3 regions of the Micromonospora sp. NPDC050417 genome follow, and region 3 is predicted to be linked to each of the others. Evidence: predicted binding sites of a transcription regulator. Region 3 holds the regulator's gene; each other region holds the start of a gene.

Region 1 (5,717 bases), on a different contig from region 3:
AAATTTGCGGTGGACCCTGTCCCACGAACCCGAGTTGCGGGTCATCGACACCTGGAACGCGGGGGTCAACGACCACATGATCTCTATCAACGAGGCCATCGGCTTCCGCCCCGCCGACTCCTGGAACAACTGGCAACTGACCCTCTGACCCGCCGCGTCCTCCCTCCCCCGCCCAGGGGAGGGAGGACGGAGGTGAGCTGGGGCATGATGACGGGATGACGGAGACCCCGCATCCCCTCTACGCCACGCACGCCGACACCCTCGCCCGGGCGCTGACCGCGATCACCGAGCGTGCCTACTGGTCGGCCTTCCCCGAATCGCCCAGCCCCCGGGTGTACGGCGAGACCGCCGCCGCCGAAGGGGAGGCGGCCTACCGCTCCTACCTGGACGCCGACTTTCCGCTCGACCAGCCCGGCACCCAGGGACGGGTCGCGACCGAGGCCAGCCCGTTCGGGTTCGACCTCGCCGTGCGCTACCCGCACGGCGACCTCGACGCGATGATCGCCGCCGCCTCCGCCGCGCTGCCGAGCTGGCGTGACGCCGGACCGCAGTCCCGGGCCGGTGTCTGCCTGGAAATCCTGGCCCGGCTGCACCGGCACATCTTCGAGCTGGCCAACGCGGTACACGCGACCAGCGGGCAGGCATTCGTGATGGCGTTCCAGGCCGGCGGGGCGCACGCCCTCGACCGGGCACTGGAGTCGATCGCGTACGCCTACGCCGAGATGACCCGGCACCCGGGCAGCGCCGAATGGGAGAAGCCGGCCGGCAAGGGCGACCCGCTGCGGATGGTCAAGACGTTCCACGTGGTGCCCCGGGGTGTGGCGCTGGTGATCGGCTGCAACACCTTCCCGACCTGGAACTCGTACCCCGGTCTGTTCGCCTCGCTGGTCACCGGCAACCCGGTGGTGATCAAGCCACACCCCGGCGCCGTGCTGCCGCTGGCGATCACCGTCCGGTACGCCCGCGAGGTGCTCGCCGAGGCCGGGTTCGACCCCAACCTGGTGCTGCTCGCCGCCGAGGAACCGGGCGAGAAGCTCGCCACCACGCTGGCACTCCGCCCCGAGGTCCGGATCATCGACTTCACCGGCTCCACCGAGTACGGCGACTGGCTGGAGAACAACGCCCGGCAGGCCTCGGTCTACACCGAGAAGGCCGGCGTCAACACCATCGTGATCGACTCGACCGACGACTTCGCCGGCATGTGCCGCAACATCGGTTTCTCGCTGACCCTCTACAGCGGACAGATGTGCACGACGCCGCAGAACATCCTCGTCCCGGCCGACGGCATCGACACCGACCAGGGGCACAAGACCTTCGACGAGGTCACCGCCGCAATCGCCGCAGTGGTCGGCAAACTCACCGGCGACCCGGCACGGGCCGTCGAGCTGACCGGTGCGATCGTCAACGACGGCGTGCTCGGCCGGCTGGACGAGGTGGCCGGCGTCGGCGAGGTGGTGCTCGCGTCGCGCACGGTCACGCACCCGACCTACCCGGACGCGGTGGTCCGCACCCCGGCCATCGTCCGGCTCGGGGCGGACGACGCACAGACGTACGGCCGGGAGTGGTTCGGGCCGATTTCGTTCGCGATCTCCACGGACTCGACCGCGCACAGCCTGGAGATCCTGCGGAAGACCGTGGGAGCGCAGGGCGCCCTGACCGCGGCGGTCTACGCCACCGACGGCAAGGTGCTCGACGCGGCCGAGGCGGCGGCGCTCGACGCCGGAGTGCACCTCTCCTGCAACCTCACCGGTGGCGTTTTCGTCAACCAGTCGGCGGCCTTCTCCGACTTCCACGCCAGTGGCGCCAACGCGGCGGCGAATGCCGCACTGACCGACGGCGCGTACGTCGCCAACCGGTTCCGCGTCGTCCAGTCCCGCCGCCACATCTGAGGTGTAAGGAAGGGCCCCTTGTTATCGCTTTTTGTATAGGAAGGGGCCCTTCCTAACACCGCTGGTGTGGGGAACCGGCGGTGACGCTCAAGCGCGGCGGCGCATCTGCAGCTCGGTCAGGGCGGGTACGCGGGGATGCGGAACCCGTACGCCGGTGTCGACGAAGCCGAGGCGCTGGTAGGCCCGGAGCGCGCGGTCGTTGCCGACCACCACCTCCAGCATCAGTTCCGGCCGTCCGGCGGCCCTGGACCAGACCGCCACCTGCTCGATCAGGTCCGCGAGCAGGCCGGTGCCGCGTCGAGCCGGGGTGACGTAGACGGCGAAGATGACGGTGAGCCCCGGTTCGTTGGGGAGAGCGTGCCCGCCGACGTGCCCGACGAATCGCCCGGCGGTGCGTGCGAGTTTCCGGGCGGCCGGCAGTTCGGCGACGAAGGCGACGACGTCGCTGCGCGAGGCGTTCTGTCGGATTCGGTAGGCGTATTCGGCGTGTGGGCGAGCCGCCGCTTCGGCGACCGTTTCGAGGAAGGCCAGTGGCGCGTCAGCGAGCATCTCCAGCCGTAGTGCCCGCATCCGTGCGGCATCGGCCGCCTCGATTCGCCGGATTCGTGGTTGATCGGCACGTTCGACGTCGGAGTCGTGGCTGCCCGCTCCGGGGCTGCTGCTGTCGGAGCCAGGGCCAGCCGGAGGGGGGCTTGCCATGGTGGTGGTCGCGTCGGGTGGTGCGCTCGCGGCGAATGCCGGCAGGCTGGTCATCAGGCATGCCTACCCCGTCGGGCCGCGAGCCGGCAACCGGATCGGCGATCAGCCGACGCGTACCCATCTACGGATACATGATCAATTGTGCGACGTAAAGACGACCGACGATGCGGAGTTAATCGCCGGAGTGGGGCGTGAGCGGTCCCTGCTGTCCCTTTTGGGGTAGTGCACCGGCGTCGGACCTCGTGTAGCGTGCGATTTCGGCGGCTGATTCGGTGGACCGATATGGGTTCGGCGAGTTGGCCGCCCCGGCCGGCGTACGTCGGCACGGGGGTTGCGACCCAGCACGATCGAAGTGAGGAAGTGCACCGTGGCACAGGGCACCGTCAAGTGGTTCAACAGCGAAAAGGGCTACGGCTTCATTGCGGTCGATGGCGGACAGGACGTATTCGTCCATTTCTCCGCGATCGAGATGGATGGCTACAAGGCGCTCGACGACGGGCAGCGGGTGGAGTTCGAAATCGCCCAGGGCCAGAAGGGTCCGCAGGCCGAGAAGGTGCGCCTCCTCGCCTGAGCGTCGGTCCGAGACCAGTCGTCTGGCTGATCGAATACAACCGGTAGCGACAGCCGGATTCATTCGACAGGGCGTCGGCTTCCCGGGAGTGCGGCGTCCCTGTCATTGCCCCGTTCGAACGGGACGTTTCGGGTTTGTGTGTGCCCGGGAGTCGGATGGGCGCCGAGCCCTGTCAGTCGGTGTCGCGGGCGGCACCTGTTCCTCGTACGTTCGGCCCGCGTGTTGTCCGGGTCCGCCCTGTTTGGGCTTTTCTAGGCTTCCTGTGCGAGTTCTTCCTTTCGGATCTCCTCGGCGTTCACCCCTGCGTCGCTCTCCCGAGGTGTTCGCGGCGGTGTGTCCGTACGGCCCGCCCGGGGTGAGGGCGCCTGAGCCGGCCTCCCATGAAGATCTCCCTGGTCGATGCTGCTGTCGGCGTCCCGCCTGGACATTTTCGGCCTTGGCTGCTGTGGCCCACTCGCTTGCACTCGCCATGGGAGAGTGCTAAACAAGTGATTGGCACTCGCGCGGTGTGAGTGCCAGAAGGTCGGGGCGGTTAGGGCCACGGTCGCGCAACCGGAAGCGGGGGCGCGGCGGATGGCCGGTCGTCGCGGGCTGTCCGGCCCGACCGACGGACGTCACTGCCGCCTAGCGCGCGGGAGTCGGTCCGGTGTGATCGCTGTCGGATCATGCCGCGCGCCAGCGCAGTGGTGACGTCCGAAGGTGCGTAGTCAGGCGGCCGATCCGGGACAACCGGCTCGGGCGGCCGTGAGTGTCCAGGAGGACAACGCCGTATGGCCAAGATCATCGCGTTCGACGAAGAGGCCCGCCGTGGCCTCGAGCGGGGCATGAACCAGCTCGCCGACGCCGTCAAGGTGACGCTCGGCCCCAAGGGCCGCAACGTCGTGCTCGAGAAGAAGTGGGGTGCCCCCACCATCACCAACGATGGTGTGAGCATCGCCAAGGAGATCGAGCTCGAGGACCCCTACGAGAAGATCGGCGCTGAGCTGGTCAAGGAGGTCGCCAAGAAGACCGACGACGTTGCCGGTGACGGCACGACGACGGCGACCGTCCTGGCCCAGGCGCTGGTCCGCGAGGGCCTGCGTAACGTCGCGGCCGGCGCGAACCCGATGGCCCTGAAGCGGGGCATCGAGGCCGCTGTCGGCGCCGTGGCGGAGGAGCTGGCCAAGCTCGCCAAGGACGTCGAGACCAAGGAGCAGATCGCCTCGACCGCGTCGATCTCCGCCGGTGACACCACCGTCGGCGAGATCATCGCCGAGGCGATGGACAAGGTCGGCAAGGAAGGCGTCATCACCGTCGAGGAGAGCAACACCTTCGGGCTTGAGCTTGAGCTCACCGAGGGTATGCGCTTCGACAAGGGCTACATCTCGCCCTACTTCTGGACCGACCCGGAGCGGATGGAGGCCGTCCTCGACGACCCCTACATCCTGATCGTCAACAGCAAGATCGCTTCGGTGAAGGACCTGCTGCCGATCCTGGAGAAGGTCATGCAGTCGGGCAAGCCGCTGCTGATCATCTCCGAGGACGTCGAGGGCGAGGCGCTGGCCACCCTCATCGTCAACAAGGTTCGGGGCACCTTCAAGTCCGTCGCCGTCAAGGCTCCGGGCTTCGGTGACCGTCGCAAGGCCATGCTGACCGACATCGCGATCCTCGCCGGTGGTGCGGTCATCAGCGAGGAGCTGGGCCTCAAGCTCGACGGCATCGGCCTCGACATGCTGGGCCGCGCCCGCAAGGTCGTGGTGACCAAGGACGAGACCACGATCGTCGACGGTGCCGGTGACGCCGACCAGATCCAGGGTCGGGTCAACCAGATCCGTGCCGAGATCGAGAAGAGCGACTCCGACTACGACCGCGAGAAGCTGCAGGAGCGCCTGGCCAAGCTGGCCGGCGGTGTTGCGGTGATCAAGGTTGGCGCGGCCACCGAGGTCGAGCTCAAGGAGCGCAAGCACCGCATCGAGGACGCCGTTCGCAACGCGAAGGCGGCCGTCGAGGAGGGCATCGTCCCCGGTGGTGGCGTCGCGCTGGTGCAGGCCGGCAAGACCGCCTTCGACAAGCTGGACCTCGCGGGTGACGAGGCGACCGGTGCGACGATCGTCAAGATCGCGCTGGACGCCCCGCTGCGCCAGATCGCCGTCAACGCCGGCCTCGAGGGTGGCGTCGTGGTGGAGAAGGTGCGCAACCTGGAGGCCGGCCACGGCCTGAACGCCGCGAACGGTGAGTACGTCGACCTGCTCAAGGCCGGCATCATCGACCCGGCCAAGGTGACCCGGTCGGCGCTGCAGAACGCGGCCTCGATCGCGGCCCTGTTCCTGACCACCGAGGCAGTGGTGGCGGACAAGCCGGAGAAGAACCCGGCCCCGGCGGCTGCGCCGGGCGGCGGGGACATGGACTTCTGAGTCCAGACACTCCCGAAGGGGCGGGCCGCGCGAGCGGTCCGCCCCTTTGTCGTCGGTCTGCCCCCTTCGTTGTCCGCGTCAGGTCGGCAGACGTCGCTGATTGCGTTGCTTGTCAGCGCGGGAGAACGGCCTTTTGATCTGGATCGGGGCGTCGACCATTTCCAG
Region 2 (5,717 bases), on a different contig from region 3:
CTTCAGGATGGAGACGACCGCGTTGCCGAGACCGTCGTTGGCGGCCAGCACACCGTCGATCTTGCCGCCCTGGGAGGTCAGCATCTGCTCGAAGATGGTGCCCGCCTGGGTGTTGTCCCAGCCCGGAACGGACTGGTCCGGACCCTTGGTGTACTCCTTGGCGTCGTACTTCGGCTGGAGCACCGAGTCGTAGCCGTTCTTGAACAGGGTGGCGTTGTTGTCGGTCGGCGAGCCGTTGAGCTCGGCCACCACCGGGTTCTTGGCGCCCTTCTCGGTCAGGCACTTGACCAGGCCCTCGCCCTGCAGCTTGCCCACCGCGACGTTGTCGAAGCTGACGTAGTACTGGGCCGAGCCGCCGAGGGTGAGCCGGTCGTAGTCGATGGTGGCGACGCCCTGGGACTTCGCCTTGTCGAGGACCGCCTTGCCGGTGCCGGAGTCCAGGTTGACGATCATCAGCGCGGTGGCGCCGCCGGTCATCATCTGGTCGGCGATGGTCTGGAACTGGGTCTTGTCGCCCTGTGCGTTCTGGATGACGTAATCGACGCCAGCGGCCTTGAATGCCTCTTCCAGGAACTTGCGGTCCGCGGTCTCCCAGCGGTCCGAGGAGGCGCTGTCCGGCAGGATCACGCCGATCTTGGGAGTCTTGGCGCCGCTGCCGGCGTCGTCGGAGCTGTCGCCGCAGGCGGTCAGCGCGCCGGTGGCGAGCAGGCCCACGGCGGCGATGGTGAGGATCCCTTTGCGCATTGCACGGGTCCTTTCGGGGGTGGGTTAGGTCCGCTTGACTTCGTTGCGTGGCGCGGTGGGTGGGGAAGGTGCGGTCCGCCGCCACTGCAGGTTCAGAGTGGCTGTACTTACCTTTGTTGTGTCCGGCAACGTATTGCGCCTGGGAGCGAGGCACAAGGGTGCCGAGGCCATCAGTTTTGTTGCCCGCCATAACAATTCAGCAACGTGGGGGATACGTGCGCGTCATGGCGACGACGGTCCGCCGGTACGCCCCATTTGCGGTTTGCTCCACGCACCTGCCCGACCGATTCCCGAGCCGATTGGAGGGACCGGACCTCGGGCACCTCGGGCCGGAAGCCAGCGGCCTGGGACCGTACGTCAACCGGCGGCGATCGGCGCGGTGATCGCCGCGGTCAGGCGGATCAGGTCCGCCGGCGCGAGCTGGAGTTGCAGACCTCGGCGACCGGCGGAGACGTACACAGTGGAGTGCTGCTCCGCCGACGAATCGACCACGGTGGGCAACCGCTTCCGTTGGCCCAGCGGACTGATGCCGCCCCGGACGTAACCGGTGGTCCGCTCGGCCAGAGTCCGGTCGGCCATCACCGCCCGCTTGCCGCCGACCGCCGCCGCCAGCGCCTTCAGGTCCAGTTCGCCGGTGACCGGTACGACCGCCACGGTCAACGCTCCGTCGACCTCGGTCACCAGTGACTTGAAGACCCGCTCCGGCTCGACACCGAGCGCGGCGGCCACCTCCGCGCCGTAACGCGGCGAGTCCACCGGTACGTCGTACGGGTGGGTGCTGTGCACGACCTTCTGCTTGACCAGCAGTGCCGTCGCCGGCGTCCCCTGACCTGCCACGGCCGCGAACCCTACCCGGTCAACGGTGCCGGGCGGCAGACCAGCACGGTCGGCGCGCCGGCCACCCGGGTCAGTACCAGGCTCGCCGGCTCGGCACCGGAGAGCCGCAGATCCCGCCGGAGCCGTTCGGGATCGAGTGCCGAACCCCGTTTCAGGATCTCCACCCGTCCGACCCCACGTTCGCGCAGCAGGGTACGCAGCCGTTTGAGTGAGAACGGCAGCACGTCGCTGATCTCCAGACAGCGGGCGAACCGGGTCGGTACGGCTTGGTTGGCGTAGACGTACGCGATGGTCGGATCGGCCAACGTGCCACCGACCGTCGCGGCGAACTCGGCGACCAGGTGGGCCCGTACGACCGCGCCGTCCGGGTCGTAGACGTAGCGCCGTACCGGGCCGACCGGCGCCTCGACCGTGCCGCTCCCGGTCAACTGGTCGACCTCCGCGTCGCCGCTGTCCCGACTCCCACCGTCGCCGTCCCGCCCCCGGGCAGTGGGTTGGTAAGGGACCCTTCTACTACCGGAAGCGATAACAGGGGGCCCTTCCTTACCGCGAAGCAGGGTGGCGCGGCGGGGGACCTGTGCGAGTGCGCCGCACCAGAGGGTCGCCTCGACCAGGTCGTGGTCGACGCTGACCCATTCCGCCTCCGCACCGGGCGGGATCAGCCGGTGGTCCAGGCCGGGCCCGACCTTCACCACCGTGCGGGCGACCCGGTCGGCCAGGCCGACGACAAAGTCCCACGGTGGGGAGTAGGCGGCCGGGTCGAAGATCCGCCGGCCATCGGTCGCACGCCGGGCCGGGTCGCAGAAGACCGCGTCCACGCCGGTCAGATCGAACTGTTCGGCATCGCCGCAGACGACGGTGAACCGGTCGGCCAGGCCGGCGGCCTCGGCGTTCGCGGCGGCGAGCGCGGCGGTGGTCGGGTCGGCCTCGACGCCGTACACCCGGATGCCGGCCCGGGCGGCGGCGAGCGCGTCGGCGCCGAGGCCGCAACCGAGATCGGCCAGGGTGCGTACCCCGGCGGCCCGCAGCCGTCGCGCACGCCGGCCGGCGACCACCGACCTGGTGGCCTGTTCGAGCCCGGGGCGGGTGAAGAACATGCCGGTGGCGTCCGGACCGAACTTGTCGGCGGCGCGGCGGCGCAGTTCGGCCTGGGTGAGGGCGGCGGCGGCCAGCGTGCCGGGAATCCCCGCCGAACGCAGCGCGGCGGCGGCGACCAGTGGATCGCCGCCGGCGAGTTCGGCCGCCGAGGCGAGCGCGGATACCCCGACCGGAGTACGCAGCGCGGCGAGCTGGTCGACATCCATCGAGCCATTGTGAGGTAGTACACGTCTCGATGTGAGGCACCGCACGTCCCGCGCGTCGAGGCGGGCGGGTGGTGTCCTGATCGCCCTGGCGATGGTGGCCTGGTAAGGGGTTTCGTGGAACACGCGGGCGACCATGTTGGCACTCTCCTTGACGGAGTGCTAGCCACCGGCATAATCTGCCGTTAGCACTCTCGGACCGAGGGTGCCAGCTTCCGGGCTCCGGCCCGGCGGCTGAAACGCCAGGCGGACCGGCACCCGCGACGACGGAACCGCCCGGTGGCATGTGGCAGATTGACGCTGACCAGCCCGCTGGTCAGCATAGAAACCAGTACCCCAGGAGGGTATGCCCGTGACTACCGCGACCAAGGTTGCGATCAAGCCGCTCGAGGACCGGATCCTGGTCCAGGCGAACGAGGCTGAGACGACCACGGCGTCGGGCATCGTGATCCCCGACACCGCCAAGGAAAAGCCGCAGGAGGGCACCGTCCTCTCCGTCGGCCCGGGCCGCATCGACGACAAGGGCAACCGGATCCCGGTTGACGTCAAGGTCGGCGACACGGTCCTCTACTCGAAGTACGGCGGCACCGAGGTTAAGTACGCCGGCGAGGAGTACCTGGTGCTCTCCGCCCGCGACGTCCTCGCGGTCATCGAGAAGTAGTGATCTGACCGATCCAGTGATCACTGCCCCGGACCGGCATGCCGGGCCGGGGCAGTGCTGTGTGAAGGGACCCGAGTAAAACATGGCGAAGATTCTGAGCTTCTCGGATGACGCCCGGCACCTGCTGGAGCACGGTGTCAACACGCTCGCCGACACGGTCAAGGTCACCCTCGGCCCGCGCGGGCGCAACGTCGTTCTGGACAAGAAGTTCGGTGCCCCGACGATCACCAACGATGGTGTGACCATCGCCAAGGAGATCGAACTCACCAACCCGTACGAGAACCTTGGCGCGCAGCTGGTCAAGGAGGTGGCGACGAAGACCAACGATGTCGCCGGTGACGGGACCACCACCGCGACGGTGCTCGCCCAGGCGCTGGTCCGTGAGGGCCTGCGCAACGTGACCGCCGGGGCGAACCCGACCGGTCTCAAGCGGGGCATCGACGCGGCAGCGGCCAAGGTGTCCGAGGCCCTGCTGAAGAAGGCCGTCGAGGTCGGCAGCCGCGAGTCGATCGCGCACGTGGCGACCATCTCGGCGCAGGACGCGACCATCGGCGACCTGATCGCCGAGGCGATGGAGCGGGTCGGCCGCGACGGTGTCATCACCGTCGAGGAGGGCTCCACCCTCGCCACCGAGCTGGAGGTCACCGAGGGCCTGCAGTTCGACAAGGGCTTCATCTCGCCCAACTTCGTGACCGACGCTGAGTCGCAGGAAGCGGTCCTCGACGACCCGTACATCCTGATCACGACCCAGAAGATCTCCGCGATCGAAGAGCTGCTGCCGCTGCTGGAGAAGGTTCTCCAGACCAGCAAGCCGCTGCTGATCGTGGCCGAGGACGTGGAGGGCCAGGCCCTCTCGACCCTCGTGGTCAACTCGATCCGCAAGACGGTCAAGGTCTGCGCGGTCAAGGCCCCCGGCTTCGGGGACCGCCGCAAGGCGCTGCTGCAGGACATGGCCGTCATCACCGGTGCCGAGCTGGTCGCCCCCGAGTTGGGCTACAAGCTCGACGCGGTCGGCCTGGAGGTGCTCGGTAGCGCCCGTCGGGTCGTGGTCGACAAGGACAACACCACGGTCATCGACGGCAAGGGCCGTGACACCGAGGTGGCCGACCGGGTCGCCCAGATCCGCAAGGAGATCGAGGCTTCGGACTCCGAGTGGGACCGGGAGAAGCTGGCCGAGCGGCTGGCGAAGCTCTCCGGTGGCATCGCGGTGATCAAGGCCGGCGCGGCGACCGAGGTCGAGATGAAGGAGCGCAAGCACCGCATCGAAGACGCGATCGCCGCCACCAAGGCCGCCGTCGAAGAGGGCACTGTTCCGGGCGGCGGCGCCGCGCTGGTGCAGATCTCCTCGGTCCTCGACGACGACCTGGGCTTCACCGGTGACGAGAAGGTCGGTGTGTCGATCGTCCGCAAGGCGCTCGTCGAGCCGCTCCGCTGGATCGCGCAGAACGCCGGGCACGACGGTTACGTGGTCGTACAGAAGGTGGCGGGCAGCGCCTGGGGCACCGGCCTCAACGCCGCCACCGACGAGTACGTCGACCTGGCCAAGGCCGGCATCATCGACCCGGTGAAGGTGACCCGCAACGCGGTCCTCAACGCCGCGTCCATCGCCGGTCTGCTGCTCACCACCGAGAGCCTGGTCGTCGACAAGCCGGCCAAGGCGGAGGCTCCGGCCGCTGGTGGACACGGCCACGGCCACCAGCACGGTCCGGGCTTCTAGTTCGCCCGTACCACCGGTAGGACGGCACCACCCGCTTACGCGGTAGAACCAGGGTAGGTTCGCGTTCCTGGCCCCAACCGGCCATGTCGCGCGAATCTACCCTGGTTTGCGTCAGCCCCCGGGCGGCGCGGATCGCTCAGCGTCAGGTCCCCCTTGCCGTACGTGGCCAAGATGACGTTCTGCGAGTCTGGACCACCACCGCCCACTACCGGCTCCCCGCCGGGAGCGTCACCATTGGCCCGGTGAACACCGCACAGAGCAGGTACGGATCACTCGTCGGGATCGCCGCCGCCGCTGTCGCGATCGGCTCGGCCGAGTTGGTCGCCGCGGCGACCGGACCCCGGTCGGCCCCGCTGGTCGCGGTCGGCGCGGTCGTGGTCGACGTGGTACCCGAACCCCTCAAACAGTTCGCCATCGACGTGTTCGGTGTCCACGACAAGGTCGCGCTGCTGGTCGG
Region 3 (5,717 bases):
GCACACATCGCCCTCGATCCGCAGACGTACCGCATTCCCCGGCGCGACGCGGTGGCCCGCCATTTCACATCCCTGTTCGCCGACGACACCGGACGGCACGCCGTTCTCGTCGCCGAGACTCCCGCACATCTGGTGGTCGGCATGATCGAGGTGATCCGCCGCCCCGAACCGCCAGACCACCAGATCCTGCGTACCGACCCCTCCGCCGAGGTGCACACGGTCGTCCTGGACGGAGCCCGGGGCCGCGGGACCGGATCGGCGCTGCTGGAGGCGGCACAACGCTGGGCGACGGATCAGGGAATCCGCTATCTGTCCGCCGGCATCAACCACCGCAATGCCGGTGCGGTGCGCTTCTACAACCGGCACGGCTTGACCGAAGCCGGCCTCTCCCTGGGCCGACGCCTAACCCCCTAGCGCGCACCCCGTACCCGCTACCACCGCCAACTCCGCTCGCGCCAGCCAACAGAGCGAGTCGACCGAGCGCCGCCGCGGCGTCTGGAGCCGAGGACGACGAGGCGAAGCCTTCGTCGCCCGGAGGCGAAGACGCCGCACCGGGCGGCGCGAAGCGGAGCGAGCCGCCTCGGCGCAGCCGAGGCAAACCAACTCAGTGTCCGTTGAAGGCGTCTCGCATGCGGGAGAAGAAGCCGCCCTGCTTGCTGAGTTCGGCGACCTCCTCGCCCCGGGTCTTGGCGAAGTCGCGCAGCATCCGTTCCTGGTCGGCGTCGAGCTTGGTCGGGGTTCGCACGTCCAGGTGGACGAAGAGGTCACCTCGGCCGGTGCCGCGCAGGTGCGGTACGCCACGGGCGCGCAGCCGGATGGTGCTGCCCGGCTGGGTGCCTGGTTTGACGTCGACGGGTTCGTCGCTGTCGAGGGTCTTGATGGTGAGTCGGGTGCCGAGGGCGGCGGCCGTCATCGGCACCGTGACGCGGCAGTGCAGGTCGTCGCCCTTGCGGGAGTAGACGTCGTGGGTTCGTTCGGAGATCTCGACGTAGAGGTCGCCGGCGGTGCCGCCACCGGGGCCGACCTCGCCCTGCTGGGCGAGACGGATCCGCATGCCGTCCTCGACCCCGGCCGGGATCTTGACGGTGAGCGAGCGGCGGGTCCGGACCCGGCCGTCGCCGGCGCAGGTGGGGCAGGGGTTCGGGATGACGGTGCCGTAGCCCTGGCAGACGTTGCACGGCCGGGACGAGACGACCTGGCCGAGGAAGGTCCGCTGTACGGACTGCACCTCGCCGCGACCACCGCAGGCTTCGCAGGTGGCGAGGTGGGTTCCGGCTGCGGTGCCCGCTCCGGAACAGGTGGTGCAGAGTACGGCGGTGTCGACGGTGATCGGTGCCTCGACGCCGAAGGCGGTCTCGTCGAGGTCGAGTTCGAGTCGGAGGATCGCGTCGGCACCGGGCCGGGTACGCGGTCGGGGTCCTCGGCTGCCGCCCGCGGCACCGAAGAAGGCGTCCATGATGTCCTGGAAGCCGACGAACGGGCCGGCGCCGCCGGCTCCCGCGCCGCCACCGCCGCCGGGGGCCAGGGGGTCCCCGCCGAGGTCGACGATCTGCCGCTTCTGTGTGTCGGACAGGACCTCGTAGGCGGCGTTGATGTCCTTGAACTTCTCGTGCGCCTCCGGGTCCGGATTGACGTCCGGGTGGAACTGCCGCGCCAGCTTGCGGTAGGCGCGCTTGATTTCGTCGTCGGAGGCCTCTCGGTTGACGCCGAGAATCCCGTAGTAGTCCTTGGCCACTGTGTTCCGTGTCCCCATGTCAGTCGTGCCGTCCGCCGGTCGTCAGGTCAACTTTGTCGATCAGTTCGCGTCGGTGCTTCCCGCTACTCCGACGCATCGGTTCCTATCCCGGGCGCTCAGGTTCCGCGCCGCGCCGCCCGCCGCACCGGCACCATCAGTTCTGCGCCAGTAGATCGCCCACGTACCGGGCCACGGCGCGTACGGTCGCGATGGTGCCGGGGTAGTCCATCCGGGTTGGCCCGAGCACTCCGAGCCCGCCGAGGATGGTGTTGCCGGTGCCGTACCCGGTGCTCACGACCGAGGCGGCCCGCAGGTTGTCGATTTCGTTCTCGTCGCCGATCCGAATGCGCAGCGTACTGGGTTCGACCTCGCCGAAGAGCTTGAGCAGGATGACTTCCTCCTCCAGCGCTTCGAGGATCGGCCGCAGCGAACCCTGGAAGTCGAGCAGGCCGCCACGGGTCAGGTTGGCGGTCCCGGCGAGTGCGATCCGTTCCTCGTGCCGTTCGACGAGGGTTTCCAGCAGCACCGTCGCGAGTGTCGCCATGGCCGGGCGCAGTTCCGGGGTCACCTCGTCGACCAACGCCTGAACCAGTGGTGGGGTTTCGGAGAGGCGGGTGCCGACGAGCTTCTCGTTGACCAGCCGGCGGAGGTCGGTGACGTCGTCGGCGAGCAGTGGCGCGGGCATCTCGACCAGGCGCTGTTCGACCCGGCCGGTGTCGGCGATCATGACGAACATGAGCCGCGTGGTGGAGATCGGCACCAGTTCCAGGTGTCGTACGGAGGAGCGGGCCAGGCTCGGGTACTGGACCACGGCGACCTGCCGGGTGAGCTGGGCGAGCAGGCGTACGGTGCGGTGCACGACGTCGTCGAGGTCGACCGCACCTGCCAGGAAGCGTTCGATGGCCCGGCGCTCAGCCGGGGTGAGCGGCTTGACCCGGGAGAGGCGGTCGACGAAGAGTCGGTAGCCACGGTCGGTGGGGACCCGGCCGGCGCTGGTGTGCGGCTGCCGGATGTAGCCCTCTTCTTCGAGCACGGCCATGTCGTTGCGGACGGTGGCCGGCGAGACGCCGAGCTGGTGTCGCTCGACGAGGGCTTTGCTGCCGACGGGCTCCTGGGTGGAGACGTAGTCCTCCACGATCGCACGCAGGACGTCGAGCTTGCGGTCGTCGAGACCCATTCTCCACCTCCCTACGACCCGGGTCGGGGCAGCGCCCGGCCCCCCAGTCTGGCACTCGACTGTAACGAGTGCCAGTCTACGACGTGGGTTCGGCTGGTCGCGATGATCAACCTCGCGCCGGGCCGAAGATCTTGAATGACTGCTGGACGGTAACTGACTCTCTGTCGGCATAGCAGCTTCAGTCGGCAATTGTCCAGAGAAAGTCACCGCTGGTCAGTGGCGTCGTTTGATTGGTGCCCCTACCGTGACCTCCATGACTGAACCACCTCGCCCGCCCGGAGACAACGGCCCCGGCGGCAACCAGCCGGAACCGCCGACCACTCCGTTCACTTCCCCCGGCTCGTACTCGAGTCCCGGCGAGGCCCCATACGCCCCGCCGCCGGCCGCCCCGCAGTACGGCGCGCCGCCCACCTCCGGGGGCGGCTACCCGCCTCCCGGTGCCTACCCGCCCCCCGGTGGTTACCCCCCGGGCGGCTACTACGGCGGCCCGGCCCCGGCCGGCTTCGCCAACGGCGAGGAGCGGACCTGGGCTCTCGTCGCCCACTTCGGCGGCGCCGCGGGTGCCTTCGTCAGCGGCGGCGTGGCCGGCTGGATCGCCCCGCTGGTCGCGTTCCTGGCCAAGGGGAACACCTCCCCGACCGTACGGGCGCACTCGCTGACCGCACTGAACTTCCAGGTGCTCTGGTCGATCATCGGTGTGGTCGGGTACGTCCTCCTCTGCATCGTCGTCGGCATCGTCGGCGTACTCGCCGCCTGGGCGCTCGGAACGATCTTCGGAGTCATCGCCGGGATCAAGGCGACCAACGGGGAGTACTACAAGTACCCGATGTCACCAAGCTGGATCAAGTAACGGATCACGAGCACGGAACGGGGTCGGGCACGACCACCCGGCCCCGTTCTCCGTCATCCGGCCAGCGGCTACGGCAGCAGGTCGCGTACCACCGCGTCGGCGAGCAGACGGCCGCGCAGGGTCAGCACCGCGCGGCCGTCGGCGTACTCCGCCGGGTCGAGCAGCCCGTCGGCGAGCGCCCGCGCCGCGCCGACCCGACCCGGGTCGTCCAGCGCGGTCAGCGGCAGGCCGGACGCCAACCGCAGTCGCAACATCACGTCCTCCATGTGCTGATCGTCCCCGGTGAGCACCTCCCGGGCGTGGCCCGGAGACTCACCGGCTGCCAGCCGGGCCGCGTACGCGCTGGGGTGCTTGACGTTCCACCAGCGCACCCCACCGACGTGGCTGTGCGCCCCCGGACCGAGGCCCCACCAGTCACCGCCGGTCCAGTAGAGCAGGTTGTGCCGGCACCGACCGGCCGCCGTCCGGGACCAGTTCGAAACCTCGTACCAGGAGAAACCAGCCGCACCGAGGGCGGCCTCGGCGGCCAGGTAGCGGTCCGCCGCCACGTCGTCACTGGGGTACGGCAGCTCCCCGCGCCGCATCCGGCCGGCGAGCCGGGTGCCGTCCTCCACGATCAGGGCGTACGCGCTGACGTGGTCGACCCCGGCCTCGGTCACCGCCGCCAACGAGGCGGCGAAGTCCTCCGCGCTCTCCCCCGGCGTGCCGTAGATCAGGTCCAGGTTGACGTGGTCGAACCCGGCGTCGCGCGCCTCCAGCGCCGCCTGGACCGCCCGTCCCGGGGTGTGCTTGCGGTCCAGCAGCGCGAGCACACCGGGGGCGGCCGACTGCATACCCAGCGAGATCCGGGTGTATCCGGCGGCCCGCAGTGTCTTCAGCGACTCCGGCGTCACCGACTCCGGATTCGCCTCGGTGGTGACCTCCGCGTCGGCGGCGAGCCCCCAGGTCCGGTCGATCCCGTCCAGGATCCGGGCCAGCTCGTCGGCGGGGAGCAGGGTCGGGGTGCCGCCACCGACGAAAACGGTGTCGACCCGGGCCGGCGGTCGCTCCCCCAGCACCCGTCCGGCCAACGCCAGCTCCGCCAGGACCGAGTCGGCGTAGCCGTCCCGAGCACCCCCGCCGCCAAGCTCGGTGGCGGTGTAGGTGTTGAAGTCGCAGTACCCGCACCGGCTGGCGCAGAACGGCACGTGCACGTACACCCCGAAGCCTCGGGCGCCGACAGCGGCGAGGGCGGCAGGGGGCAGCGAACCGTCGACGGGTACGGGTTCACCTTCGGGGAGCAGACCGGGCATGCGACTAGTGTGCCGGCATGACCGCAGCCCCTGACACGCTCGTCCGGGTGTCGACGGCGTCCGGGGTGACCACGCTCACCCTGGACAGCCCGCACAACCGCAACGCGCTCTCCACACCGCTGATGAACCAGCTCCTCGCCGCGCTCACCGAGGCTGTGACGGACGACACCGTACGGGCAGTGGTCCTGACCCACACCGGGCCGGTCTTCTGCTCCGGCGCCGACCTCAAGGAGACCGCGGCGGCGTATGCCAGCGGCTCCGTACCGGCCGGCAAGCTCGGCGAGGTGCTCGCCGCCCTCTGGGAGTGCCCGAAACCGGTACTGGCCCGGGTCGCCGGTCCGGCCCGCGCCGGCGGCCTGGGGTTGATCGCCGCCGCCGACATCGCCGTCTGTACGTCGGACGCCACCTTCGCCTTCACCGAGGTACGGATCGGGGTGATCCCGGCGGTGATCTCCGCGACCGTACTGCCCCGGTTGCAGCCCCGGGCCGCCGCCGAGCTCTACCTGACCGGGGAGACCTTCGACGGCGACCGGGCCGAACGGATCGGGCTGGTCAGCCGGGCGGTGCCGGCCGACGCGCTGGACCAGACCGTGGCCGCGTACTGCGCGGCCCTGGTCCGAGGCGCTCCCGGTGCCCTGGCCGGGACGAAGGAGCTGCTGCGCC

The links. Region 3 encodes HrcA, which represses chaperone genes, less so after heat shock. Its sites were predicted from a motif close to GGTTNGCACNCTCNNNNNGAGNGTGCNAACC; they were not measured.
Region 1: a site for HrcA is predicted at 3,650-3,680, ahead of groL (chaperonin GroEL). Genes of this name have one in related genera too.
Region 2: a site for HrcA is predicted at 3,066-3,096, ahead of groES (co-chaperone GroES). Genes of this name have one in related genera too.

What each region holds. Positions count from the first base shown of each region.
Region 1 covers NZ_JBITIH010000010.1:154,586-160,302, reverse strand. The annotation lists gene ACIBF5_RS15420 (GNAT family N-acetyltransferase) at 1-148, shown strand, start outside; gene paaN (phenylacetic acid degradation protein PaaN) at 216-1,889, shown strand; gene ACIBF5_RS15410 (GNAT family N-acetyltransferase) at 1,977-2,588, opposite strand; gene ACIBF5_RS15405 (cold-shock protein) at 2,956-3,159, shown strand; gene groL (chaperonin GroEL) at 3,930-5,552, shown strand; gene ACIBF5_RS15395 (hypothetical protein) at 5,631-5,717, opposite strand, start outside.
Region 2 covers NZ_JBITIH010000003.1:79,792-85,508, reverse strand. The annotation lists gene ACIBF5_RS05530 (sugar ABC transporter substrate-binding protein) at 1-744, opposite strand, end outside; gene ybaK (Cys-tRNA(Pro) deacylase) at 1,102-1,581, opposite strand; gene ACIBF5_RS05520 (methyltransferase domain-containing protein) at 1,593-2,885, opposite strand; gene groES (co-chaperone GroES) at 3,229-3,543, shown strand; gene groL (chaperonin GroEL) at 3,626-5,260, shown strand; gene ACIBF5_RS05505 (sulfite oxidase) at 5,503-5,717, shown strand, end outside.
Region 3 covers NZ_JBITIH010000030.1:8,218-13,934, forward strand. The annotation lists gene ACIBF5_RS29145 (GNAT family N-acetyltransferase) at 1-414, shown strand, start outside; gene dnaJ (molecular chaperone DnaJ) at 605-1,735, opposite strand; gene hrcA (heat-inducible transcriptional repressor HrcA) at 1,890-2,912, opposite strand; gene ACIBF5_RS29160 (DUF4870 domain-containing protein) at 3,166-3,762, shown strand; gene hemW (radical SAM family heme chaperone HemW) at 3,831-5,054, opposite strand; gene ACIBF5_RS29170 (enoyl-CoA hydratase family protein) at 5,072-5,717, shown strand, end outside.